One region of the Faecalibacterium sp. OM04-11BH genome, then DNA from elsewhere that is predicted to be linked to it. Evidence: predicted binding sites of a transcription regulator. Region 1 holds the regulator's gene; each other region holds the start of a gene.

Region 1 (5,522 bases):
TTCCTCAAAGGTGCCGCCGGAGATGGTTCGGTAGTTGCGCACATCCCCTTGGAAGTTACCATTGGAGATGGTGCCGTAGTTGAACACCTCCCCTTTGAAGGTGCCGTCGGAGATGACGCCGGGGATGGACATATTATTGTTGTCGTAGCTGTAGTTGTTGTTCACCTCTCCTAGGAAGGTGCCGTCGGAGATGGTGCCCCAGTTGACAACAGCCCCTTGGAAGGTGCCGTCAAGGATGACGCCGGGGATGGACCCCTGATCGTTGTAGTTGCGGTGGTTGTACACCATCCCTTGGAAGGTGCCGCCGGAGATGGTGCCGTCATTGCTGGTTTCACCGCCGACGGTGCCGCTGTTAAATTCGGCATCTTTAATACGGAGAGTTGCCTGCAATGCGCTTTCAGCCTCGGCCTCCGAGGAGGGCTGCAGGGCAAAAACGCCATTGTACAGCCAACAACCGGAGTCAGCGCTGTAGTACCAATGGGTACCGTCGCCGCTGCCTGCGGGCGTGCCATCGGCGTTCAGCTGGATGGTAATGCTATCGGCGGTGCCGTTCTCCGCGTCCAGATCACGGCTGCTGCGGGTGGCGGCTTCCTCCTCGGTGCTGCGGGAGGCGTCGGCCTCCTGTACAAGGGGTGCAGCCTTTTTGGCCGTGGTCTGGGCAGGTGCATCAAACACCGGGGCGGCTGCCAGTGCAGACACCGGCAGCAGGGACAGCAGCATACTGCCGGTCAGCAGGATGCTTACAATGCGTTTGGCTTTCATAAAATTTCGCTCCTTTCGTGTGGGGTTTATACGGGGTGTCGTTACTATAAATATACCACAAATTGGGCAAAAACAAAAGAAATTCTGCGCGAATGGGGGTTAAAACTGCGCGAATGGCTGAAAAGGAGGGAAAACTAAAACACTGCTGCCCGGGGATGTTCTCTTTTGACACCAAAAGAGAACCAGAAAAGTGTGCGCTTTGCGGGGTGACTTTCTGCCTGCCTTCAGCGTGCAGGGACGCTCCGCTGGGCCAGAGGCAGGGAGGGGTGTTCCGACTCCCCCCTCCCTACCTCTGGACTCCACCCGCCCCGCAACGGGCCAAGGGCTGCACGCCCTTGACAAACCTAAAGCAGAAGTCGAAGCACAAAAAAGCTAGCGCTGCGCCAGTCGGCGCTATCGCTTTAACGCTTTTTCGCTTCTCCATCCATAGCCCCTCAGTCGCTGCGCGACAGCTCCCCCAAGGGGGAGCGGGCACGCCCGCAAACTTTGCGCTTGAGCCGGAAACTATGCCACCATGCCAAAGGCTCCCTCCCAGAGGGAGCTGGCAAAGCCGCAGGCTTTGACTGAGGGAGTTCACACCCCCTTTATGACAGAATTATGAATCTTTATAAACATTTTTGCAAAGGGCTTGACAGCAGGGCAAAAACGGTTATAATGGTCTTAGCACTCAGGAACAAGGAGTGCTAAACAAACAAAAGCAATACAAAAAGGAGGCAGGCGCTATGACGATGGATGCACGCAAGCAACGGGTCTTGCAGGCAATCGTGGCGCTGTATGGCCTTGAGGGCGAGCCGGTGGGCAGCAGCGTGCTGGCAAACTACTTTGACATGGCAGTGTCCAGCGCAACGCTGCGCAACGAGATGGCGGCGCTGACAAAGCTGGGCCTGCTGGAGCAGCCCCACACCAGCGCAGGGCGTGTGCCCAGCGCCAAGGGCTACCGGTATTATCTGGACAATCTGCTGACCGATGATCAGCCGCTGGACCGCGTTACCCGCGCCCGGGTAGATGCGGTGTTCGCCAGCCTTGACCACGAGCCGGAAAAGCTGGCACAGGGCGCTGCCAAGGCGCTGGCCGCCATCAGCGGCTGCACCGCCGCCGTCAGCACCCCCTGCGCCGAGGATCTGTGCATCGCCCATTACGAGGTGGTGCAGGTGGGCCGCAGCGCAGCCGCAGTGCTGGCTGTGACCACCGCCGGCTACGTCCGCACCCGGGTGGCGCGGGTACGCACCGGGCTTTCCCGGGAAAATGCAGCTGCCCTTGCGGCGCTGCTCAACCGCAACCTTACCTTTGTGGCGCCGGTGGATCTTTCCACCCGGATGCTCAGCGAGCTGTGCAGCCAGATCGCACCGGAGCTTGTGCCGGTGGTCAGCGCCGCAGCCGCAATTTTGCAGGACAGCGTAAAGCCCCATGTATTTCTGGGCGGCGAGCAGTACCTGCTGGACTGGCCGCAGCTGGACGGCCGGGTGGGTGATATCCTTACCCTGCTGAACGACGAAGAACAGGCCGCAGACCTGATCGCACCCCCGGAAAACCGCAGCGAAAGCGTGCTGCTGGGCGAGGATCTGGAACCGCAGATCCCCGGGCTGTGCATCGTGAGCGACCGGTATCTGGTAGGCGGCGGGCTGTGGGGCTCCATTGCCCTGATCGGCCCCACCCGGATGCCCTTCCAGAAGCTGATGCCCCTGCTGCACGAGTTTGCAGACCAGCTGGGCGAGGGCATGAGCGGCAAACGAAAAGACACCCCGCAGGCTGCCGTACCACGGCGGACTGTGATCTATAAGGAGGATCTGGAATGAGCGAAGAAGCAAAGAACACGGTGCCCGAGACCGAGCAGCCGGAGACTGCCCCCGAGGAAAAGACTGCTGCCGCAGCGCCCGAACAGGCTGCTGCCGAAGCTGCCACCGAAGAGGACAAGAAGAAGGACGGCGGCTGGTTCAACAAGAAGGCCCGGGAGATGGAAGCCATTAAGGCAAAGCTGGATGCAGCGGAAAAGAACGCCGCACAGGCCAAGGATCAGCTGCTGCGCATGGCTGCCGAGTACGACAACTACCGCAAGCGCTCCACCCGCGAGGCCGACCAGAAGTTTGGCGACGGTGTTTCCCATGCAGTGGAAAAGATCATCCCCATTCTGGATACGCTGAATATGGCTGCCAACGCCCCCACCACCGATGAGAACTACAAAAAGGGCGTGGTCATGACGCTGGATAAGGCGGCAAAGGCACTGGAAGCCCTCCATGTGGAGGAGATCGAGGTGCTGGGCAAGCCCTTTGACCCCAACTTTATGAATGCTGTGCAGCAGATCCCCGCCCCGGACGGGCAGGAGAGCGGCACGGTGGTCACCGTTTTCCAGAAGGGTTACAAGCTGGGTGACAAGATCATCCGTCATGCAACCGTTGTGGTGGCTGAATAAATAAGCCGAACCTCCCGCAAGGGAGTTTGCAATAACATCCGCTTGACATCATCATAAGCATCATATAAACAAGATTTGTTCTTTCGAGAGGAGACTTCATTATGAGTAAGATTATTGGTATCGACCTTGGTACTACCAACAGCTGCGTAGCTGTTATGGAGGGCGGCGAGCCTGTTGTTATCGCCAACTCTGAGGGTGCCCGCACCACCCCGTCCGTTGTCGGCTTCACCAAGACCGGCGACCGTCTGGTAGGTCAGGTTGCAAAGCGTCAGGCTATCACCAACCCCGACAACACCGTTTCTTCCATCAAGCGTCAGATGGGCACCGACCACAAGGTGACCCTGAACGGCAAGGAGTACACTCCCCAGCAGGTCAGCGCTATGATCCTGCAGAAGCTGAAGGCTGATGCCGAGGCTTATCTGGGCGAGACCGTCACCGAAGCTGTCATCACTGTGCCTGCCTACTTCAACGACAGCCAGCGTCAGGCAACCAAGGACGCAGGCACCATTGCCGGTCTGAACGTCCGCCGTATCATCAACGAGCCCACCGCAGCTGCTCTGGCTTACGGTGTGGATAAAGAGGACGACCAGAAGATCATGGTCTACGATCTGGGCGGCGGCACCTTCGATGTGTCCATCATCGAGATGGGCGACGGCGTTACCGAGGTTCTGGCAACCAACGGCGATACCCATCTGGGCGGCGATGACTTCGACCAGCGCATCATCGACTGGATGGCAGACGCCTTCCAGACCGAGAACGGCATCGACCTGCGCAAGGACAAGATGGCTGCACAGCGTTTGAAGGAAGCTGCCGAGAAGGCTAAGATCGAGCTGTCCAGCGCAATGAGCAGCCAGATCAACCTGCCCTTCATCACCGCCGATGCTACCGGCCCCAAGCACTTGGATATGACCCTGACCCGCGCAAAGTTCAACGAGCTGACCGCTGATCTGGTCGATCGTACCATGACCCCCGTGCGCAAGGCTCTGCAGGATGCAGGTCTGCGCGCTTCCGACCTGAAGAAGGTGCTGATGGTCGGTGGTTCTACCCGTATCCCCGCTGTCTACGACGCCGTGAAGAAGGAACTGAACTGCGAGCCCTTCAAGGGCATCAACCCCGATGAGTGCGTGGCTGTCGGTGCTGCTATTCAGGGCGGCGTTCTGAACGGCGAGAAGAAGGGTCTGCTGCTGCTGGATGTCACCCCGCTGAGCCTTGGTATTGAGACTCTGGGCGGCGTGTGCACCAAGATCATCGACCGCAACACCACCATCCCCACCCACAAGAGTCAGGTATTCTCCACCGCAGCCGACAACCAGCCCTCTGTTGAGGTCAACGTGCTGCAGGGCGAGCGTGAGTTTGCCCGCGACAACAAGAGTCTGGGTGTGTTCCATCTGGACGGCATTGCTCCGGCTCCCCGTGGCGTGCCTCAGATCGAAGTTACCTTCGATATCGATGCCAACGGCATCGTGAAGGTCAGCGCTAAGGATCTGGGCACCGGCAAGGAGCAGAACATCACCATCACCGCTTCTACCAATATGTCCAAGGAGGACATCGACAAGGCTGTGAAGGAAGCTGAGCAGTTTGCTGCCGACGATAAGAAGAAGCGTGAAGAGGTCGATATCCGCAACGGTGCCGACCAGATGGTGTTCCAGACCGAGAAGATGCTGAAGGAGAACGGCGACAAGCTGCCCGCAGACGTGAAGAGCGATGCCGAGGCAAAGCTTGCTGACCTGAAGACCGCTGTCCAGTCCGGCAACGTGGACGACATCAAGGCAAAGCAGGAAGCCCTGAGCCAGGTGTTCGAGAAGATGTATCAGGCAGCCGCTGCCGCACAGCAGGCCGCCGGTGCACAGCCCGGTGCCGACGCAGGCGCAGCCAACGCAAAGCCCAACGATGACGGCGTTGTGGATGCCGACTTCAAGGAAGTCTAAGTTTGACACAAAGCGCTGTGTCCGGCCAAACCGGCGGGCACACGCGCAATAGAGCAAAAGCCGCTCCGGTTTAGGCCGGAGCGGCTCTTGCTGGTTTATAGAATGTAAACCCTCTCAGTCATTGCTTCGCAATGCCAGCTCTCCCGATGGGCGAGCTTTTGGCGGTGAGGACAAGTTTCCCTTCTCGGTCTAAGCTCCCCCCTCGGGGGAGCTGGCGCGGCAGCGCCTGAGAGGGTTTCGGCGGAGAAAGACCGTGACGGGAGAGGTTGGAGAGGTGAGTGGATATGGCACAGGAAAAGCGTGATTATTACGAAGTGCTGGGGGTATCCAAGGGGGCAAGCGATGCCGAGATCAAAAAGGCATACCGCAAGCTTGCCATGAAGTACCACCCGGACTATAACCCCGGCGATAAGGACGCCGAG
Region 2 (5,522 bases), on a different contig from region 1:
AACACAGCCCCAAACCATGCAAACCATTCGCCCTTATGTGTCAGCTCGGGAGCGTTCATCAGTTCCAGTATAGTAGCTGCAGATGGCTCCACGGAATCAATTACGTCCCCGTTTTCATCCCTCTCGATCCCATCACTGGTTACATAAGAAAAATCAAAGTTATCTAAGGTTCCGTCCTCATTGTATAGCCAATATGAATCCCCTGTCTCCCAAACACCCCCACGAAACAAAATATCTTCTCCTTGACGAAGCTCCATACCGGTCATATATTCTGCCATTTCTTCGTTCCTCGGAATAGCTGTAGGATCTTCTTTTGCTGTATAAGGGCCATAGGTTTTATCGCCATACTGAAATACAACGGTCTTATCCTTCGACACCGTAAAATGTGCCTGTTTTCCTTGGATTTTACCGGAATACACCGTACTGCCATCTTCTTGACTTGGGACAAGAATTGTGTTCTTATATTCAAATCCAACTTGTGAGATTGTCATGGGATAAATCACCGCAAATACCAGTGCCATAGCAATCATAAATATTAGGACACCCTTTTGATAGCGATTCAAACTTTTGATTTTTTCCATAGTCTCATCTCCCATTCAAATTCCGATTTATCAAGTAAGAATTTCCGTCAACTTTTCTCTTGATGCGGCTCGCTTCTAAGAGTAGGAACGAACTGTTCTGTTGCCGGAGACGGACCATTCAGGTCGATCTCCGGCAGTATTTTTGTTATCGCCTATTAAAAAACAGCCGGAACGACTTTCTGCTGCGCTACATCGATGATGCCGTATGTATTCAGTCTGAGTTTGGGAATGACCGGAAGGCTGACGAAGGCGAGGGTCATAAAGATGCCGATATCTTCCGCTACACCATGTGCCTTGAGGGCATCGTTCAGCGCCTGCATTTTCGCCGCAACGCTCTCTGCGCTTTCGGTGCTCATCAATCCGGCCACCGGAAGCGCAAGTTCTGCCACGACCTGTCCATCTGCCACAAACGCAAGTCCGCCTTTGTTTTTCCGCACAGTGTTGCCAGCCAGCATCATATCGGCATCGTTGTCCCCTGCCACAATCAGGTTATGGGAATCATGTGCGATGCTCGATGCAATGGCTCCGCATTTCAGGCTGAAGTTCGATTTTCTCACCTGTGGATTGGTTCTGCCCTTATTCTACCACGCCTTGCCGCTGCGGAAAAGATGCCAGGAACAAAAATGGCCCCGGAGGGCTTGTTACAGCTCTCCGGGGCCACCTTATGTGCGTTGTGCCTTGGCGCAGACCGTCAGCACTCCACTGCCACCTTGATCACGCCGTCCCGTTTCTTTTCAAACAGCTCGTAGCCCTCTGCGATCCGGCGCAAGGGGTAGGTGTGGGTGATGAGCGGTTCGGTATCGATCTTGCCTTCTGCGATGAGACGCAGCGTTTCTTCACAATCGCAGCCGTCCACGCCGCCGGTCTTGAAGGTGAGGTTTTTGCCGTACATTTCCGGCAGCGGCAGGGTCTGTGCCTTATCGTACAGCGCCACCACCGTCACAACGGCGTTGGGCCGTGCACACTCCCATGCCAGCCGGAAGGTGGAGCCTGCCCCTGCCACCTCCAGCACCACATCGGCCCCGTCGTGGTCGCTGTGGGCACGCACAAAGGCGGCGCAGTCCTCCGGCTGCACGGTGAGCACCTGCGGGTAGTGCCGACGGATGAACTGCAGGCGGCTTGCGTCCTTTTCACAGACGATGATGCGCTTGGGGCTGTGCAGCATGACGCACAGCAGCGTGCAGATGCCGGTCGGCCCTGCACCGAGGATCAGCACGGTATCCTCGGGTGTGATTTCCGAGATGCGTGCCGCCCAAAAGCCGGTGGCCAGCACATCGCCCACCAGCAGCGCCTGCCGATCGGTAACGCCGTCCGGGATCTTGTTCAGTCCCTGATCCGCAAAGGGCACCCGGACATACTCGGCCTGCCCGCCGTCGATGCGGCAGCCCAGCGCCCAGCCGCCGTTTTGATCGGTGCAGTTGTTCACAAAGCCTTTTTTGCAGAAAAAGCACTCTCCGCAGAAGGTCTCCACGTTCACCGTCACCCGGTCGCCGGGTTTCACATTGGTCACCGCACTGCCCACTTCTTCTACGATGCCCACCATCTCGTGCCCTACCGTGATGCCGGGCACCGCCCGGGGCACGCTGCCGTGTTTGATGTGCAGATCGCTGGAGCAGATACTGGCAAGGGTCACCTTTACAATGGCGTCCCGCTCGTGCTGCAGCACCGGCTTTGGTTTTTCCATCAGGGCAAACGTCCCCTTTGAAACATAGGTATAGGTCAGCATGCTTTTTACCTCCATGCGCTTTGATCTTTCCGAACGGAGTATACCGCAAAAGTCAGCCGCTCACCCGGCTCACAGGATATAGTGAGGTACCTCCATAAATTCTGAGTTGCTGTTCTCAGTATACCATGGTTTTCCCTTGCGGAAAAGATAGCGAAACAAAAATGCCCCCGGAGGGCTTGTTGCGGCTCTCCGGGGGCATCTTATGTGCGTTGTGCTTTGGCGCACACGACCGGCGTTTTACTCGATCTCGATCAGGTTCGGGTTCTCAGGCAAAGCCTTCGTCTGCTGAGGAGCAGGCAGCTCGACGTGCAGGACGCCATCCTCGAACTTTGCGTGGATGTCTTCCTTCTTCACATCGCCCACGTAGAAACTGCGCGCGCAGGTGCCGGAGAAGGATTCGCGCCGCAGATAGCGGCCCTTCTTATCCTTTTCATCGTTGCTGTGGCTGCGCACTGCCTGAATGGTCAGGTAGCCGTCGTTCAGATCCATCTGAACGTCTTCCTTCTTGCAGCCCGGCAGGTCAACAGCTTCTTCGTAGCCGTTGTCCGTCTGTTTGACATCGGTCTTCATCATGTTTGCACCGCGCTTACCAAAGGTATCACGAGCCTCACGGTTCATCATACGTTCCAGTGCAGCGTCATTCCAGAACGGATCGAAGAAATCATCGAACAGGTTTTCATGGAAAACAGTCGGCATAAGCATAAATCATTCCTCCAATCCCGGCGTTCGGGTCGGGGCAAAAAATCTGAAGCGTCCACTCGGAAAGGCTTTCTGGGGAGCCTTGCGGCTCTCCTTTTGCCCTTCCTCCTGAGCACGCCACTGTTATAGCACCGTTTATTAGCAGTGTCAATATAAGAGTGCTAAAATTCACGAAAGAATAATACTTTTATAAAATCCTATGCAATCTTTTCAAAATTCAGTCGCATCATCGTGTTTTTATCATTTCTGCCGGTACATCGGCGTAGACAGATATTTCATGCCGTTGTCCGGGACGATGACCACGATGTTCTTTCCCTGATTCTCCGGTCTGCGGCCCACCTGCACCGCTGCGTGCAAAGCCGCTGCTGCCGATGTGCCCAGAAACAGTCCTTCCGCCCGCAGCACCTCATGGGCCGTTTCGTAGGCTTCCTCGGTGCGGACATTGATGCACGCATCGCTCCAGTCTGGCCGCAGATAGTCGGAAAGTGCGCTTTCCGGCACATCATACGCCGGCAAAACGCCATCTATGATCTGCGCATCCGGGTGCTCCGGGGTCAGGCGGGAGTCCGGATGGGGCTGCACCAGAACCACTTGCAGATTCGGGTTGCGGCTGCGCAGATAACTTGCTGTGCCAAAACCCGTGCCGCCGGTGCCCGCCATGCAGACCAGAATATCCACATGGCCTTCTGTATCCTGCCAGATCTCCGGCCCAGTGGTGCGGTAATGTGCCTCGGGGTTCGCCGGGTTTGCCGCCTGATTGTTAAAGTAAGCTCCGGTGCGACGGCAGTAGGCTGCGATCTCATCCAGCGTCGCCTCCCGCTCTGGCTCCTGCCAGGGGTGGGTGCGCTTCGTCTCCGGACGCTCCCCGGTGGCATCTTTGTAATCCAGAAGCCGTGCCCCGTAGGCCAGCAGCATCAGCCGCCGCTCCAGCGAGGCACCCCGCTCCAGAAAAATATCCAGTTTGTACCCACGCTCTGCTGCAAACGCGGCCAGACCGATGCCGGTGTTGCCGCTGGTCTGCTCCACGATGGTACCGCCGGGTTTCAGCAGTCCGGCTTCTTCCGCAGCATTGAGCATGGAAAGCGCAGCCCGGTCTTTCACACTGCCGGTTGGGTTGAAGAACTCCAGCTTTGCCAGCAGGTGCGCCCCGCACTGCTGCTGCCGCTCAAAGCGATCCAGCTCCATCAGCGGGGTGTGCCCCACCAGTTCCTCGATGGAATGCACCAGTCCTGCCATTGCTCTCCCCTCCCGATTTTCGGCTCAAACCAGCTTGTCCGGCGTCACATCCAGAATATCGTTAAAGTAGTTGTTGGCGATCATCATCACGCCCATCGCCGTGATGACCACGATCTCTTCCTCCGTAAAGTTTGCCTTCAGCTTTGCAAACAGCTCTTCCGGCACATGCTTGGGGTCCTCTGCAATGGCCTGACCGTATTCGATCAGGATCTCCTCTTTGGGAGTGAATGCAAAATTCTCAAAGTCGATGCCGTTTTTCTTGAGCAGATTCTGGAAGTAAATGCTGCACACAAGGCAGCCGTTTTTCTGGGAAATAGCATATTCGTAAAAATCGGTTGCACGCTTGCCGATGAGCCGCTGCAGTTCATCATCCAGCGCATAAGAACCGGCCTCCACAGCATTGAATGCCGCTGCATTGTGGAGCAATGTGCGCTTTTCTGCGGTCAGAGCGTGGCCGTCCGCCAGATGGTCTGCAATGATTTTCTGGATCGCTTCCGGTGCAGTTTCCGGATTGATTTCGCTGATTCTGGGCATAACAAAACCCTTTCTTTCACTTTTTTGTTCGACGAATTGCCTGTATCATATACCCATTTACATACCATGTCAATAGGTATATTACTTTTCGCAGCAATTTTTCAGCAAAAAGTGATCAGAAGGGTTGTTTTCTGCACGCCTGTTTCATATTTTCGACTGCTCATCCAGCACCCAAGGCCAGCACTGCATTGCGGACGCACTCCGGGCAGGGGCACAGCACCGTATCGGCCTTGATGCCCTTCAGGTCTTTGCAGATGGTCGCACCGCGTTTTTCCTTGACTGCCTGTACCAGCTACGGGGCGTTCCTCTGCCGTCCGTAGCGATGCCCGGAAATTTTGATCGATCTTTTTTACTCCATTCTCTGAATCACCGCACCCAGCCATCGGCACAGGGTATCGCCTGCCTGATTTGCGATCTCCAGCACGCGGGCGTGGCTATGCTTGACCGTCTGGATGCCGGTGGCCATGTTGGTGATGCAGCTGACGGCCAGTACCTTCATGCCCATGTAGTTGCAGACCATGGTTTCCGGCACGGTGCTCATGCCCACGGCATCGGCTCCCATCCCCGCAAAGGCGCGAATTTCAGCCGCCGTTTCATAGCAAGGGCCCATAAAGCCCATGTAAACGCCCTCCTTGTAGGCAATGCCCAGTTCATCGGCGGTCTGCTTGGCAAGGTTCCGCAGTTCCAGACTGTAAGGTTCGGTCATGTCCGGGAAGCGGGGGCCGAAGCGCTCATCGTTGGGGCCA
Region 3 (5,522 bases), on a different contig from region 1:
CAGCTGGCGGGGGATCTGGGCTGTGAGCAGGCAGATACCAGCCACCTTTTGCTGGCAATGCTGCGGCAGCAGGGCGCTGCGGCGCAGTTTCTCACCCGGAAAAACATCACCGAGCCAGAGGTACGCCGCCAGCTGGCGCAGCGGCGCAGCGCCCCGGTACAGCGGCTGACCCGGCAGTCCATGGCACCGGACCTGCGCCGCACCATGGACTATGCGCTCATCGGGGCACAGAACGCCCACGTCAGCCGGGCAGAGCCGGAGCACCTGCTCTGCGCCATGCTGGAAGATGACGGCTGCGCCGCCGGGTTGCTGCTGGCGGAGATGGGGCTTTCGCTCACCGAGGCAGTGCGGGAGTGCCGTCAGCTGAGCGGACAGTTCGTGCTGCCCGCCCAGCCCCGGGTGTCGGCCAGCATCCCCCGGGGCAGCCGCGCCAGCGATAAATATTGCCGCGATTTGACCCGCCGTGCCGCCGAGGGAGAACTGGACCCGGTGTTCTGCCGGGAAGCGGAGCTTGACCGCATGGTGGAGATCCTGTGCCGCCGCCAGAAAAACGACCCCTGTCTGATCGGCGAGCCGGGCGTGGGCAAAACGGCGCTGGCCGAGGGTCTGGCGCTGCGCATTGCCGCCGGGCAGGTGCCCAGAGCGCTGCAAGGGCGGCGGCTGCTGGCGCTGGATATGGCAAGCTTGGTGGCGGGCACCAAATACCGGGGCGATTTTGAGGAGCGTCTGAAAAACCTGCTGGAAGAGCTGGTGCGGGACGGCACTGCCATCCTGTTCATCGACGAGTTCCACACCATCGTGGGAGCCGGTGCCGCCGAGGGTGCTATTGACGCTGCCAGCATCTTAAAACCGGTGCTTGCCCGGGGCGAGTTGCAACTTATCGGCGCCACCACCAATCAGGAGTTCCGCACCCACATCCAGAAGGACGCCGCGCTGGAACGCCGCTTTGGCCGGGTGCAGGTGGAAGAACCCACCCCCGCGCAGGCGGTGGAGATCCTCAACGGCCTTGCGCCCCGCTACGAGCGGTATCATGGCGTGCGACTGCCGCCGCAGACCCTGCAGGCGGCGGTGGAGCTTTCGGTGCGGTATCTGCCCGGCCGCTGTCTGCCGGATAAGGCCATCGACCTTGTGGACGAAGCCTGTGCGGCGGCGCGCATCCTTGCCGAAAAGGAGCAGCGCACCCAGCCGGTGCTCAGCCCGGAGGACATCGCCCGGGTGGTGGCAGCGGCCAGCGGCGTGCCCGCCCAGCGGGTGGGCGAACAGGAGCGGGAGCGGCTGGACAAGCTGGAAAGCCGTCTGAACGCCGAGATCGTCGGCCAGCAGCGGGCAGTGGCTGCGGTGGCCGGGGCTATCCGGCGCAGCCGCACCGGTCTGGGCGAGCCGGGGCGGCCCATCGGTGCTATGCTGTTTTTAGGGCCTACCGGCGTGGGCAAGACCGCACTGGCGCGGGTACTGGCGGTCAGCTGGTTTGGCAGCGAGAAAGCGCTGCTCAAATTTGATATGTCGGAATATCAGGAGCAGCACACCGCCGCCCGGCTGCTGGGCGCACCGCCGGGCTACCTCGGCCACGATGAGGGCGGTCAGCTGACCGAAGCCGTGCGCCGCCGCCCGTACAGTGTGGTGCTGTTTGACGAGATCGAAAAAGCACACCCGGATATCCAGAATATCCTGTTGCAAATTTTGGAGGATGGTCAGCTGACCGATGCCATGGGGCGCAAGGCAGATTTCCGCAACACCATTGTGCTGCTCACCTCCAACTTGGGCGCACGCTTCTTAGCGGGGCAGAACGCGCCGCTGGGCTTTGCCGCCGGGGCAGAAGCGGTGTTTGAAAAGCAGTCCGCACAGGCTGTGGAGGAAGCCAAAAAGTGGTTCCGGCCGGAGCTGCTCGGGCGGCTGGATGAAGTGATCGTGTTCCGCCCGCTGGCAGAGGAAAACCTCTGCGCTATTGCAGAAAAAATGCTCTGCCAGCTGGAGCAGCGCGCCGCCCGCAGCGGTTACCGGCTGCGCCACACTCCGCAGGTGGGGGCGGCACTGGCTGCCCGGGCGCAATCGGCCTACGGTGCGCGGGAGCTGCGCCGTCAGGTGGACAGAGCAGTGGAACAGGCGCTTGCAAACCGCATTGCCGCCGGAACTGCCTGCGTGGGGCAGCACTGGACAGCAGAATGCGCCGCCGATGGCAGCATCGTTTTGCGGGAGGATGAAACGGTTACCCTGTAATAAAACAGCAAAATACCGGTTTTGCTTGCAACCGGCACGGTTTTCGACTATTATAGAGGAAATAGAGTTACAACACGGAGGACCCCGATGCACACGCTGTTTCTTCTCAACCCCGCAGCCGGAAAGGCCGACTGTACCCGCACCCTGCCGCAGCAGATCGCGGCAGCAGCTGCCGGTGCCGGGCTTGCCCCGGAGGACTACACCATCCGCGTCACCACCCACGCAGGCCACGCCCGGGAATTGTCCCGCGCAGCCGCCGCTGCTGCCCAAAAGGCCGGGGTAGAGCTGCGCGTTTTTACCGCCGGCGGTGATGGCACCTTCAACGAGGCACTCACCGGTGCCCACGGCTTTGATAAAACCGCCGTGGGCTGTCTGCCCTATGGCAGCGGCAACGACTTTCTGCGCACCTACGGTACAAAGGAAGAGTTTCTGGATCTGGACGCCCAGCTGGCCGGCGGGGCAGTGCCCATCGACCTGATGCGCACCAGTCTGGGGCTTTCTGCCACCATCTGCGCCGCCGGTCTGGATGCACAGGTGGCCTACGGCATCCCCAAGTTCCGGCGCATCCCGCTGTGCGGCGGCGAGGCAGCCTATGCGCTGTCCATTGTCCAGCAGCTGTGCGGGCATATCGGCCGCAGGGTGGAGTACGTCATTGACGGCGAGGTGCTGACCGTGGACTGCCTGATGTGCGCAGTGTGCAACGGCCGCGCCTACGGCGGCGGCTTCATGGCAGGGCCGGAGGCACAGCCGGATGACGGCTGGCTGGATGTGTTCATCGTGCGCAAGGTCAGCCGTCGGGTCATTGCAAAGCTGCTGATGCTGTACAAAAACGGTCAGCACTTTAAAAATGGCCAGCTGACCGAGGCCGCAAAGCCCTACTTTATCTACCGCCGCGCAAAATCGGTCAGTCTGCGGGCAGCAGATGACCGTGGGCCCATCATTGCCACCGTGGACGGCGAGTGCGCCCCCTGCAAGCAGGTGTCAGTACAGGTGCAGCCGCTGACAGGCCGCGTGCTGCTGCCGCTGCCCGCCTACCAGCGCTTTACCGCCAAAAAAGCAGGCGTAAGATAAAAAGCACTGCCGCAAACCTTACCATCGGAACAGAACGCAGCCGCTGTGCAAAAATTGTGCAGCGGCTGCGTCTTTTTTACGTGGCAGGGTACGATTTTTGGTCGTCATAAATTCTTAACAAAGAAAAATTGCAAAACCCCTTGATTTTTCAGGGCAAGATGAGTACAATACACTTAGCACTCAGAGAAAAAGAGTGCTAAACCACTGCGGAGCATACACAAAGCCTCCGTAGGACGCAACAAAGTTTCAAATAAATTCAATATAATTGGAGGGCAAGAATTATGAAGATCATTCCTCTTGCAGACCGTGTTGTCATTAAGACTGTTGAAGTCGAGGAGACCACCAAGGGCGGCCTGATCCTGACCGGCAGCGCAAAAGAGAAGCCGCAGGTGGCACAGGTCATCGCGGTAGGCCCCGGCGGTGTCGTGGACGGCAAGGAAGTCAAGATGACCGTCAAGGTCGGCGACAAGGTCCTCACCAGCAAGTACTCCGGCACTGAGGTCAAGGTGGACGGTGAAGAGTGCACCATCGTGCGCCAGAGCGATATTCTGGCTGTTGTGGAAGACTAAGCTTTCCCTTTTCAATTGAGTTTGCATTATAAAGGAGCGATTTATTATGGCAAAGCAGATCAAGCAGGGCGAGGACGCCCGCAAGGCACTGTGCGCTGGTATTGATACCCTGGCTAACACCGTCAAGATCACCCTCGGCCCCAAGGGCCGCAATGTGGTGCTGGGCAAAAAGTTCGGCGCACCGGTCATCACCAACGATGGCGTGACCATTGCAAAAGAGATCGAGCTGAAGGACGAGTTCGAGAACATGGGCGCACAGCTGGTGCGTGAAGTTGCAACCAAGACCAACGATGCTGCAGGCGATGGCACCACCACCGCTACCGTGCTGGCACAGGCCATGGTCAACGAGGGCATGAAGAATGTTACCGCCGGTGCCAACCCCATGGATATCCGCCGCGGCATGAGCAAGGCTGTTACCACCGCTGTGGAGACCATCAAGGCTCACAGCCAGAAGGTGAAGGACAGCAACGATATCGCCCGCGTCGGCACCATCTCTGCCGGCGACCCCGAGATCGGCCGTCTGATCGCCGAGGCTATGGAAAAGGTCACCTCTGACGGCGTTATCACCATCGAGGAGAACAAGACCACCGCCGAGACCTACAACGAGATCGTGGAAGGTATGCAGTTCGACCGCGGCTACCTGACCCCCTATATGGTCACCGATACCGACAAGATGGTGGCCGATCTGGACAACGCTGCTGTCCTGATTACCGATAAGAAGATCAGCGTCATTCAGGATCTGGTTCCCCTGCTGGAGCAGGTGATGCAGAACGGCATGAAGCTGCTGATCGTGGCTGAGGATATCGAGGGCGAGGCTCTGTCCACCCTGATCGTCAACCGTCTGCGCGGCACCTTGAACGTTGTGGCCGTCAAGGCCCCCGGCTTCGGTGATCGCCGCAAGGAGATGCTGCAGGATATCGCTATCCTGACCGGCGGCACCGTGATCTCCTCTGATCTGGGCTATGAGCTGAAAGACGCTACCGTCCAGATGCTGGGCCATGCCCGTCAGGTGAAGGTGACCAAGGAGAACACCACCATTGTGGGCGGCGCAGGCGACAAGGACGCCATTGCAGCCCGCATTGCTCAGATCCGCAGCCAGATTGAGGCCGCTACCAGCGACTTTGACCGCGAGAAGCTGCAGGAGCGTCTGGCTAAGCTGGCCGGCGGCGTGGCTGTCATCAAGGTCGGTGCTGCTACCGAAGTTGAGATGAAGGACAAGAAGCTGCGCATCGAGGATGCTTTGAACGCTACCAAGGCAGCTGTGCAGGAGGGTGTTGTGGCCGGCGGCGGTACCGCTCCCATCAATGCCATCCCCGCTGTGCGCGCTCTGTGCGACACGCTGGAAGGCGACGAGCGCACCGGTGCCAAGATCGTGCTGAAGGCTCTGGAGGCTCCTCTGCGCCAGATCGCCAAGAACGCCGGTCTGGAGGGCAGTGTCATCATCGACAAGATCGTCTCTGCCAACAAGCCCAACTACGGCTTCGATGCCCAGAACGAGGTCTTTGTCGAGGATATGATCGCTGCTGGCATCGTGGACCCGACCAAGGTCACCCGTTCCGCTCTGGAGAATGCAGCCTCCGTCGCTGAGATGGTGCTGACCACCGAGAGCCTTGTTGCTGACCTGCCGGAACCCCCGGCTCCCGCCGCACCTGCCGGCGGTGACAT
Region 4 (5,522 bases), on a different contig from region 1:
TAAAACCAGTGCACTGCCGTCATAATCCACCGTCAGGGTATTGCCCTCGGCATAATTGCCCTTGATGATGGCCTTGGCGATCAGGGTCTCCACGCGGCTCTGGATGAAGCGCTTGATGGGACGTGCACCATAAACACTGTCGTAGGCAGAATCAATGATGAAGTCCTTGGCGGCGGTGGTCACCTCCAGCTTGAGTTGCTTGCCCTCCTCCATGCGGTTACGCAGATCCTGCAGCTGCAGATCCACGATCTTGCGCATCTCGTCCTTGGTCAGGCTCTTGTAGTAGACGATCTCGTCCAGACGGTTCAGGAATTCGGGACGGAACTTGCTCTTGAGCAGCAGGTCGATCTGGTGCTTTGCATCCTCGCTCAGCTCGTTAGAGCCCTGCGCACGGCGCTGCTCCAGATCGTTCAGGATGATATCGCTGCCAAGGTTGGAGGTCAGGATGATGACTGTGTTCTTGAAGTCCACGGTGCGACCCTGACTATCCGTGATGCGGCCATCGTCCAGCACCTGCAGCAGGATGTTGAACACATCGGGGTGGGCTTTTTCCACCTCATCGAACAGCACCACGCTGTAAGGTTTGCGGCGCACAGCCTCGGTCAGCTGGCCGCCCTCTTCATAACCGACATATCCCGGAGGCGCGCCGATCAGGCGGCTGACGCTGAACTTCTCCATATATTCGGTCATGTCGATACGCACCATGTTGCGCTCGTCGTCAAACAGAGCCTGTGCCAGTGCCTTAGCCAGCTCGGTCTTGCCCACGCCGGTGGGGCCGAGGAACAGGAAGCTGCCGATGGGGCGGTTGGGATTGGCGATACCAGCGCGGCTGCGCAGAATAGCTTCGCTTACCTTGGTCACAGCCTCGTCCTGACCGATGACCCGCTGGTGCAGCACATCGTCCAGATGCAGCAGCTTCTCGCGCTCACCCTCCACCAGCTTCTCCACCGGGATGCCGGTCCAGCGTGCCACGATGCGGGCGATCTCCTCATCGGTCACGCGGTCACGCAGCAGGCTGTCCTCCTTCTTGGCGGCAGCCACCTTTTCTTCCTCGGCCAGCTGTTTTTGCAGCTGGGGCAGCTTGCCATACTTCAGCTCGGCGGCCTTGTTCAGGTCGTACTCACGCTGGGCTTTCTCGATGGCGGCATTGGTCTGCTCGATCTGCTCGCGCAGGGTCTGCACCTTGCCAATGGCGTTCTTCTCGTTCTCCCACTTTGCCTTCATGCTGCGGAACTTATCCTGCAACTCGGCAAGCTCCTTTTCCAGATCCTTCAAGCGGCTCTGGCTCAGGGCGTCAGTCTCCTTTTTCAGGCTCACCTGCTCGATCTGCAGCTGGGTGATGCGGTGTGCCAGATCGTCCATCTCGCTGGGCATACTGTCCATCTCGGTCTTGATCATGGCGCAGGCTTCATCCACAAGGTCGATGGCCTTATCCGGCAGGAAGCGGTCGGTGATATAGCGGTCGGAAAGGGTAGCAGCAGCGATCAGGGCGTTGTCGTTGATCTTTACGCCGTGGAACACCTCATACCGCTCCTTCAAGCCGCGCAGAATGGAGATGGTATCCTCCACGGTAGGCTCATCCACCTGCACCGGCTGGAACCGGCGCTCCAGCGCGGGGTCTTTTTCGATATACTGGCGGTACTCGTCCAGCGTGGTCGCACCGATGCAGTGCAGCTCGCCCCGGGCCAGCATGGGCTTGAGCAGGTTGCCTGCGTCCATGGCGCCATCGGTCTTGCCGGCACCCACGATGGTGTGCAGCTCATCAATGAAGAGGATGATCTTGCCCTCGCTCTTCTTCACCTCGTTCAGCACGCTCTTCAGACGTTCCTCGAACTCGCCGCGGTACTTTGCACCGGCCACCAGAGCGCCCATGTCCAGGCTGAACACGGTGCGGTTCTTCAGGTTTTCGGGCACATCGCCGCGCACGATGCGCTGCGCCAGACCCTCGGCGATGGCAGTTTTACCAACGCCGGGCTCACCGATCAGGCAGGGGTTGTTTTTGGTCTTACGGGACAGGATACGGATCACATTGCGGATCTCCTGATCGCGGCCGATGACGGGGTCCAGCTTCTGCTTGCGGGCAAGCTCTACCAGATCCTGACCGTACTTCTGCAGCGCGTTGTAGGTGTCCTCCGGGTTATCGGTGGTCACCCGCTGGTTGCCGCGCACGGCGGTAAGCTGCTGCAAAAAGGCGTCCTTTTTCAGGTTGAAGGCGCGGAACAACTCGCTGGTGGTCTGGTCCTGCTCGTCCAGCAGGCCAAGGAACAGGTGCTCCACGCTGATGAAGTCATCCTTCATGGCCTTGGCTTCGCGGGCGGCGGCGCTGAGCACCTTATCAGTTGCCTGCGAGATATAGACCTTATCGGGGTCACGGCCGGAACCGGATACCCGGGGCAGCGCGGACAGCTTTTCCGCCACAGCGGCAGCAAAGCTGCCGGGGTCAACGTTCAGCTTTTGCAGCAGCTGAGGGATCAGGCCGTTCTCCTGCGCAGCCAGTGCGTGCAGCAGGTGGGCGGGCTCCAGCGCATTGTGCTGGTACTCCACAGCCAGCTGCTGGGCTGCCTGCAAAGCCTCAAGGGTCTTTTGGGTATATTGATTGGTATTCATAAAGTCAAGCCTCCATTCATACCGGAAGGTTTATTTTAGCGGACGGATATGTTCTGTGCTAACAGCTTCGCGTCCGGTGGCAGCAGAGCCGTGAGTTGATTATATCGATGTTCTTTTTCATGGTTTTGCACACCTCCTGCGGAGCAGTCCGTTTTGTTTTTAGCACTCTATCTGTTCGACTGCTAAAAATATACTCCTGTCCACCCACTTTGTCAATAGGGTTCACAAAAAGTTTGCAGAATAGACGCAAAACCATGCTTTTTATTTTAGGGTGTATCTGAACCTCCCATGAAAACAAAATACAGCCAAGCCCGCAGGCTTGGCTGAATTTCAAATCAAAAGTATTTTTCCGCTGAAAAAACGTTCCGCTTACAGCAGCGGGATGCCAGCCTTAGCGCAGGCTTCGCGGGTGGCCTTGTCCCAGACGCTGGCCTGCACCTCGCCAATGTGGACGCTGCCCAGCAGCAGCATGCACAGGCGGCTCTGGCCGATGCCGCCGCCGATGGTATAGGGCAGCTCGCCAGCCAGCACTGCCTTGTGGAAAGGCAGAGTGCGACGGTCGTCGCAGCCCGCCATGGTCAGTTGCCTGTCCATGCTCTCCGGGCTGACGCGGATGCCCATGCTGCTCAGCTCGTAGCTGCACTGCAGCGGATCGTTCCAGAACAGCAGATCACCGTTCAGATCCCAGTCGTCATAGTCCGGAGCGCGGCCATCATGGGGCTTGCCGCTGCGCAGGGGTGCACCGATCTTCATCAGGAAGGTGGTGCCATTCTCCTTGACAAAGGCATTCTCCCGCTCCTTCGGGGTCAGATCGGGGTACTTATCCTCCAGCTCCTGTGAGGTGACAAAGGTCACGTTGGGGGTGTGCAGGGGCAGATCCTGCAGCTGGGGGAACATGGCGTGCAGGTTCATCTCGGTGGCGCACACCGCAGACACGATGCAGCGCACCACGTTTTTCAGGTAGGTCTCGTTGCGGTCCTCCACCGTGATGATCTTTTCCCAGTCCCACTGGTCCACATAGACCGAGTGGAGGTTATCCAGCTCCTCGTCCCGGCGGATAGCGTTCATGTCGCAGTACAGACCCTTGCCCACGCGGAAGTCGTAGTCCTTCAGCGCCTGACGCTTCCACTTTGCCAGCGACTGCACCACCTGTGCCTCGGTGCCGCTGTCCTTGATGTCAAAGGTCACCTTGCGCTCCACGCCGTTCAGGTCGTCGTTCAGGCCGGTGGAAGCCTCCAGAAACAGCGGTGCGGACACGCGGTACAGGTTGAGCGTGGCGCACAGGGTATCGGCAAACAGCCGCTTCACCGTGCCGATGGCGCGCTGGGTGTCGTACAGGTTCAGCGCGGGTTTGTAGTTTGCCGGAATGATGATCTTGCTCATAACGTTTACCCCTCATTCTGTGTGGTTTGCGCCCCGCTTTCCCTAGCCGGGGCGTGGCTTTTGCAAAGCCGGAATACTGCACCCATTATGGCACAATTTTTTACGAAAGTAAAGTGATAGCAGAAAAAAGCAGTTCCGAAACGCCCTTGGGCGTTTCGGAACTGCAAATCAAACTATTTTTCCGTTTACCCGCCCAGATAGGCGCTGCGGACGCGCTCGTTGGTCAGCAGTTCGGCACCGGTGCCGTCCATGACTATGCGGCCGGTCTCCAGCACATAGGCGCGGTCGGCCACCGAAAGCGCCATCTGCGCGTTCTGCTCCACCAGCAGGATGGTCATGCCTTCCTTGTGGATGTCGCGGATGATGTCAAAGATCTCCTGCACCAGCAGCGGCGAAAGACCCATAGAAGGCTCGTCCAGCATCAGCATGGAGGCGTTGCTCATGAGCGCACGCCCCATGGCCAGCATCTGCTGCTCGCCGCCGGACATGGTGCCCGCCAGCTGTTTGCGGCGCTCCTTCAGGCGGGGGAACAGGGTGAACACCTTTTCCTTGTTGGCGGCGATGGTGGAAGCGGGCTGGGTGTAGGCGCCCATATCAAGGTTCTCGTCCACCGTCATGTGCAAAAACACATGGCGTCCCTCCGGTACCTGTGCAAGGCCGCTTTCCACGATCTTGTGGGCACGCACGCCCTTGATGCTCTTGCCCTTGTACAGCACATCGCCGGTGCGGGGCTTCAAAAGGCCGGAAATGGTTTTCAGGGTGGTGGATTTGCCCGCGCCGTTGGCACCGATCAGGGTGACGATCTCGCCTGCGTTGACGGTGAAAGAGATATCCTTTACGGCGTGGATGTTGCCGTAGTAGACGTTGATGCCGTCCACCTTCAGTAATGTATCAGCCATGGCTCAGCCCTCCTTTTTGCCCAGATAGGCCTCGATGACCTGCGGGTTATCGCGGATCTCGTCCGGGGTGCCCTTGGCGATGATGCGGCCAAAGTTCAGCACCGCAATGCCCTCGCAGATGCCCATGACAAGGCTCATGTCGTGCTCGATGAGCAGCACGGCAATGTTGAACTCGTCGCGGATGCGGCGGATGGTCTCGGTCAGCTCCGCAGTCTCGGAGGGGTTCATACCGGCGGCGGGCTCGTCCAGCAGCAGAAGCTTCGGGCCGGTAGCCAGTGCGCGCATGATCTCTAGCCGCCGCTGTGCGCCGTAGGGCAGGCTGCCAGCCTGCGCGTTGGCAAGGTCTGCCATGTGGAAAATGTCCAGCAGTTCCAGCGCACGCTCGGTGCACTTTTTTTCCTCTTTCCAGTAGTTCGGCATCCGCAGCAGGGAGGAGGCCAGATTATACTTCATGGACTCGTGCAGACCCACCTTGATGTTGTCGATGACGCTCAGCTCCTTGAACAAGCGGATGTTCTGGAAGGTGCGCGCCACGCCCATGCGGTTGACCTGATAGGTCTTTTTGCCGGCAGTGGGCATCCCATCGATCAGGATGGAGCCGCGGGTGGGCTGGTAGACGTTGGTGAGCAGGTT

The links. The regulator HrcA, encoded in region 1, represses chaperone genes, less so after heat shock. The targets are predictions, from matches to a motif close to TGTTAGCACTCNNNNNNNNNGAGTGCTAACA.
Region 2: DXB44_RS01615 (Hsp20/alpha crystallin family protein) is a predicted target of HrcA. The motif match lies at 3,143-3,173, and genes of this name have one in related genera.
Region 3: DXB44_RS00480 (co-chaperone GroES) is a predicted target of HrcA. The motif match lies at 3,460-3,490, and genes of this name have one in related genera.
Region 4: clpB (ATP-dependent chaperone ClpB) is a predicted target of HrcA. The motif match lies at 2,765-2,795, and genes of this name have one in related genera.

The regions. Positions count from the first base shown of each region.
Region 1 covers NZ_QULS01000009.1:98,335-103,856, forward strand. The annotation lists gene DXB44_RS09385 (hypothetical protein) at 1-762, opposite strand, end outside; gene hrcA (heat-inducible transcriptional repressor HrcA) at 1,485-2,558, shown strand; gene DXB44_RS09400 (nucleotide exchange factor GrpE) at 2,555-3,172, shown strand; gene dnaK (molecular chaperone DnaK) at 3,274-5,100, shown strand; gene dnaJ (molecular chaperone DnaJ) at 5,385-5,522, shown strand, end outside.
Region 2 covers NZ_QULS01000001.1:351,415-356,936, forward strand. The annotation lists gene DXB44_RS01600 (hypothetical protein) at 1-581, opposite strand, end outside; gene DXB44_RS01605 (adenine deaminase C-terminal domain-containing protein) at 737-1,138, opposite strand; gene DXB44_RS01610 (alcohol dehydrogenase) at 1,273-2,307, opposite strand; gene DXB44_RS01615 (Hsp20/alpha crystallin family protein) at 2,545-3,009, opposite strand; gene DXB44_RS01620 (PLP-dependent cysteine synthase family protein) at 3,247-4,242, opposite strand; gene DXB44_RS01625 (hypothetical protein) at 4,267-4,776, opposite strand; gene DXB44_RS01630 (purine-nucleoside phosphorylase) at 5,126-5,522, opposite strand, start outside.
Region 3 covers NZ_QULS01000001.1:105,396-110,917, reverse strand. The annotation lists gene DXB44_RS00490 (ATP-dependent Clp protease ATP-binding subunit) at 1-2,217, shown strand, start outside; gene DXB44_RS00485 (diacylglycerol kinase family protein) at 2,305-3,288, shown strand; gene DXB44_RS00480 (co-chaperone GroES) at 3,570-3,857, shown strand; gene groL (chaperonin GroEL) at 3,904-5,522, shown strand, end outside.
Region 4 covers NZ_QULS01000003.1:175,537-181,058, forward strand. The annotation lists gene clpB (ATP-dependent chaperone ClpB) at 1-2,607, opposite strand, end outside; gene asnA (aspartate--ammonia ligase) at 2,977-3,990, opposite strand; gene DXB44_RS04425 (ABC transporter ATP-binding protein) at 4,176-4,889, opposite strand; gene DXB44_RS04430 (ABC transporter ATP-binding protein) at 4,893-5,522, opposite strand, start outside.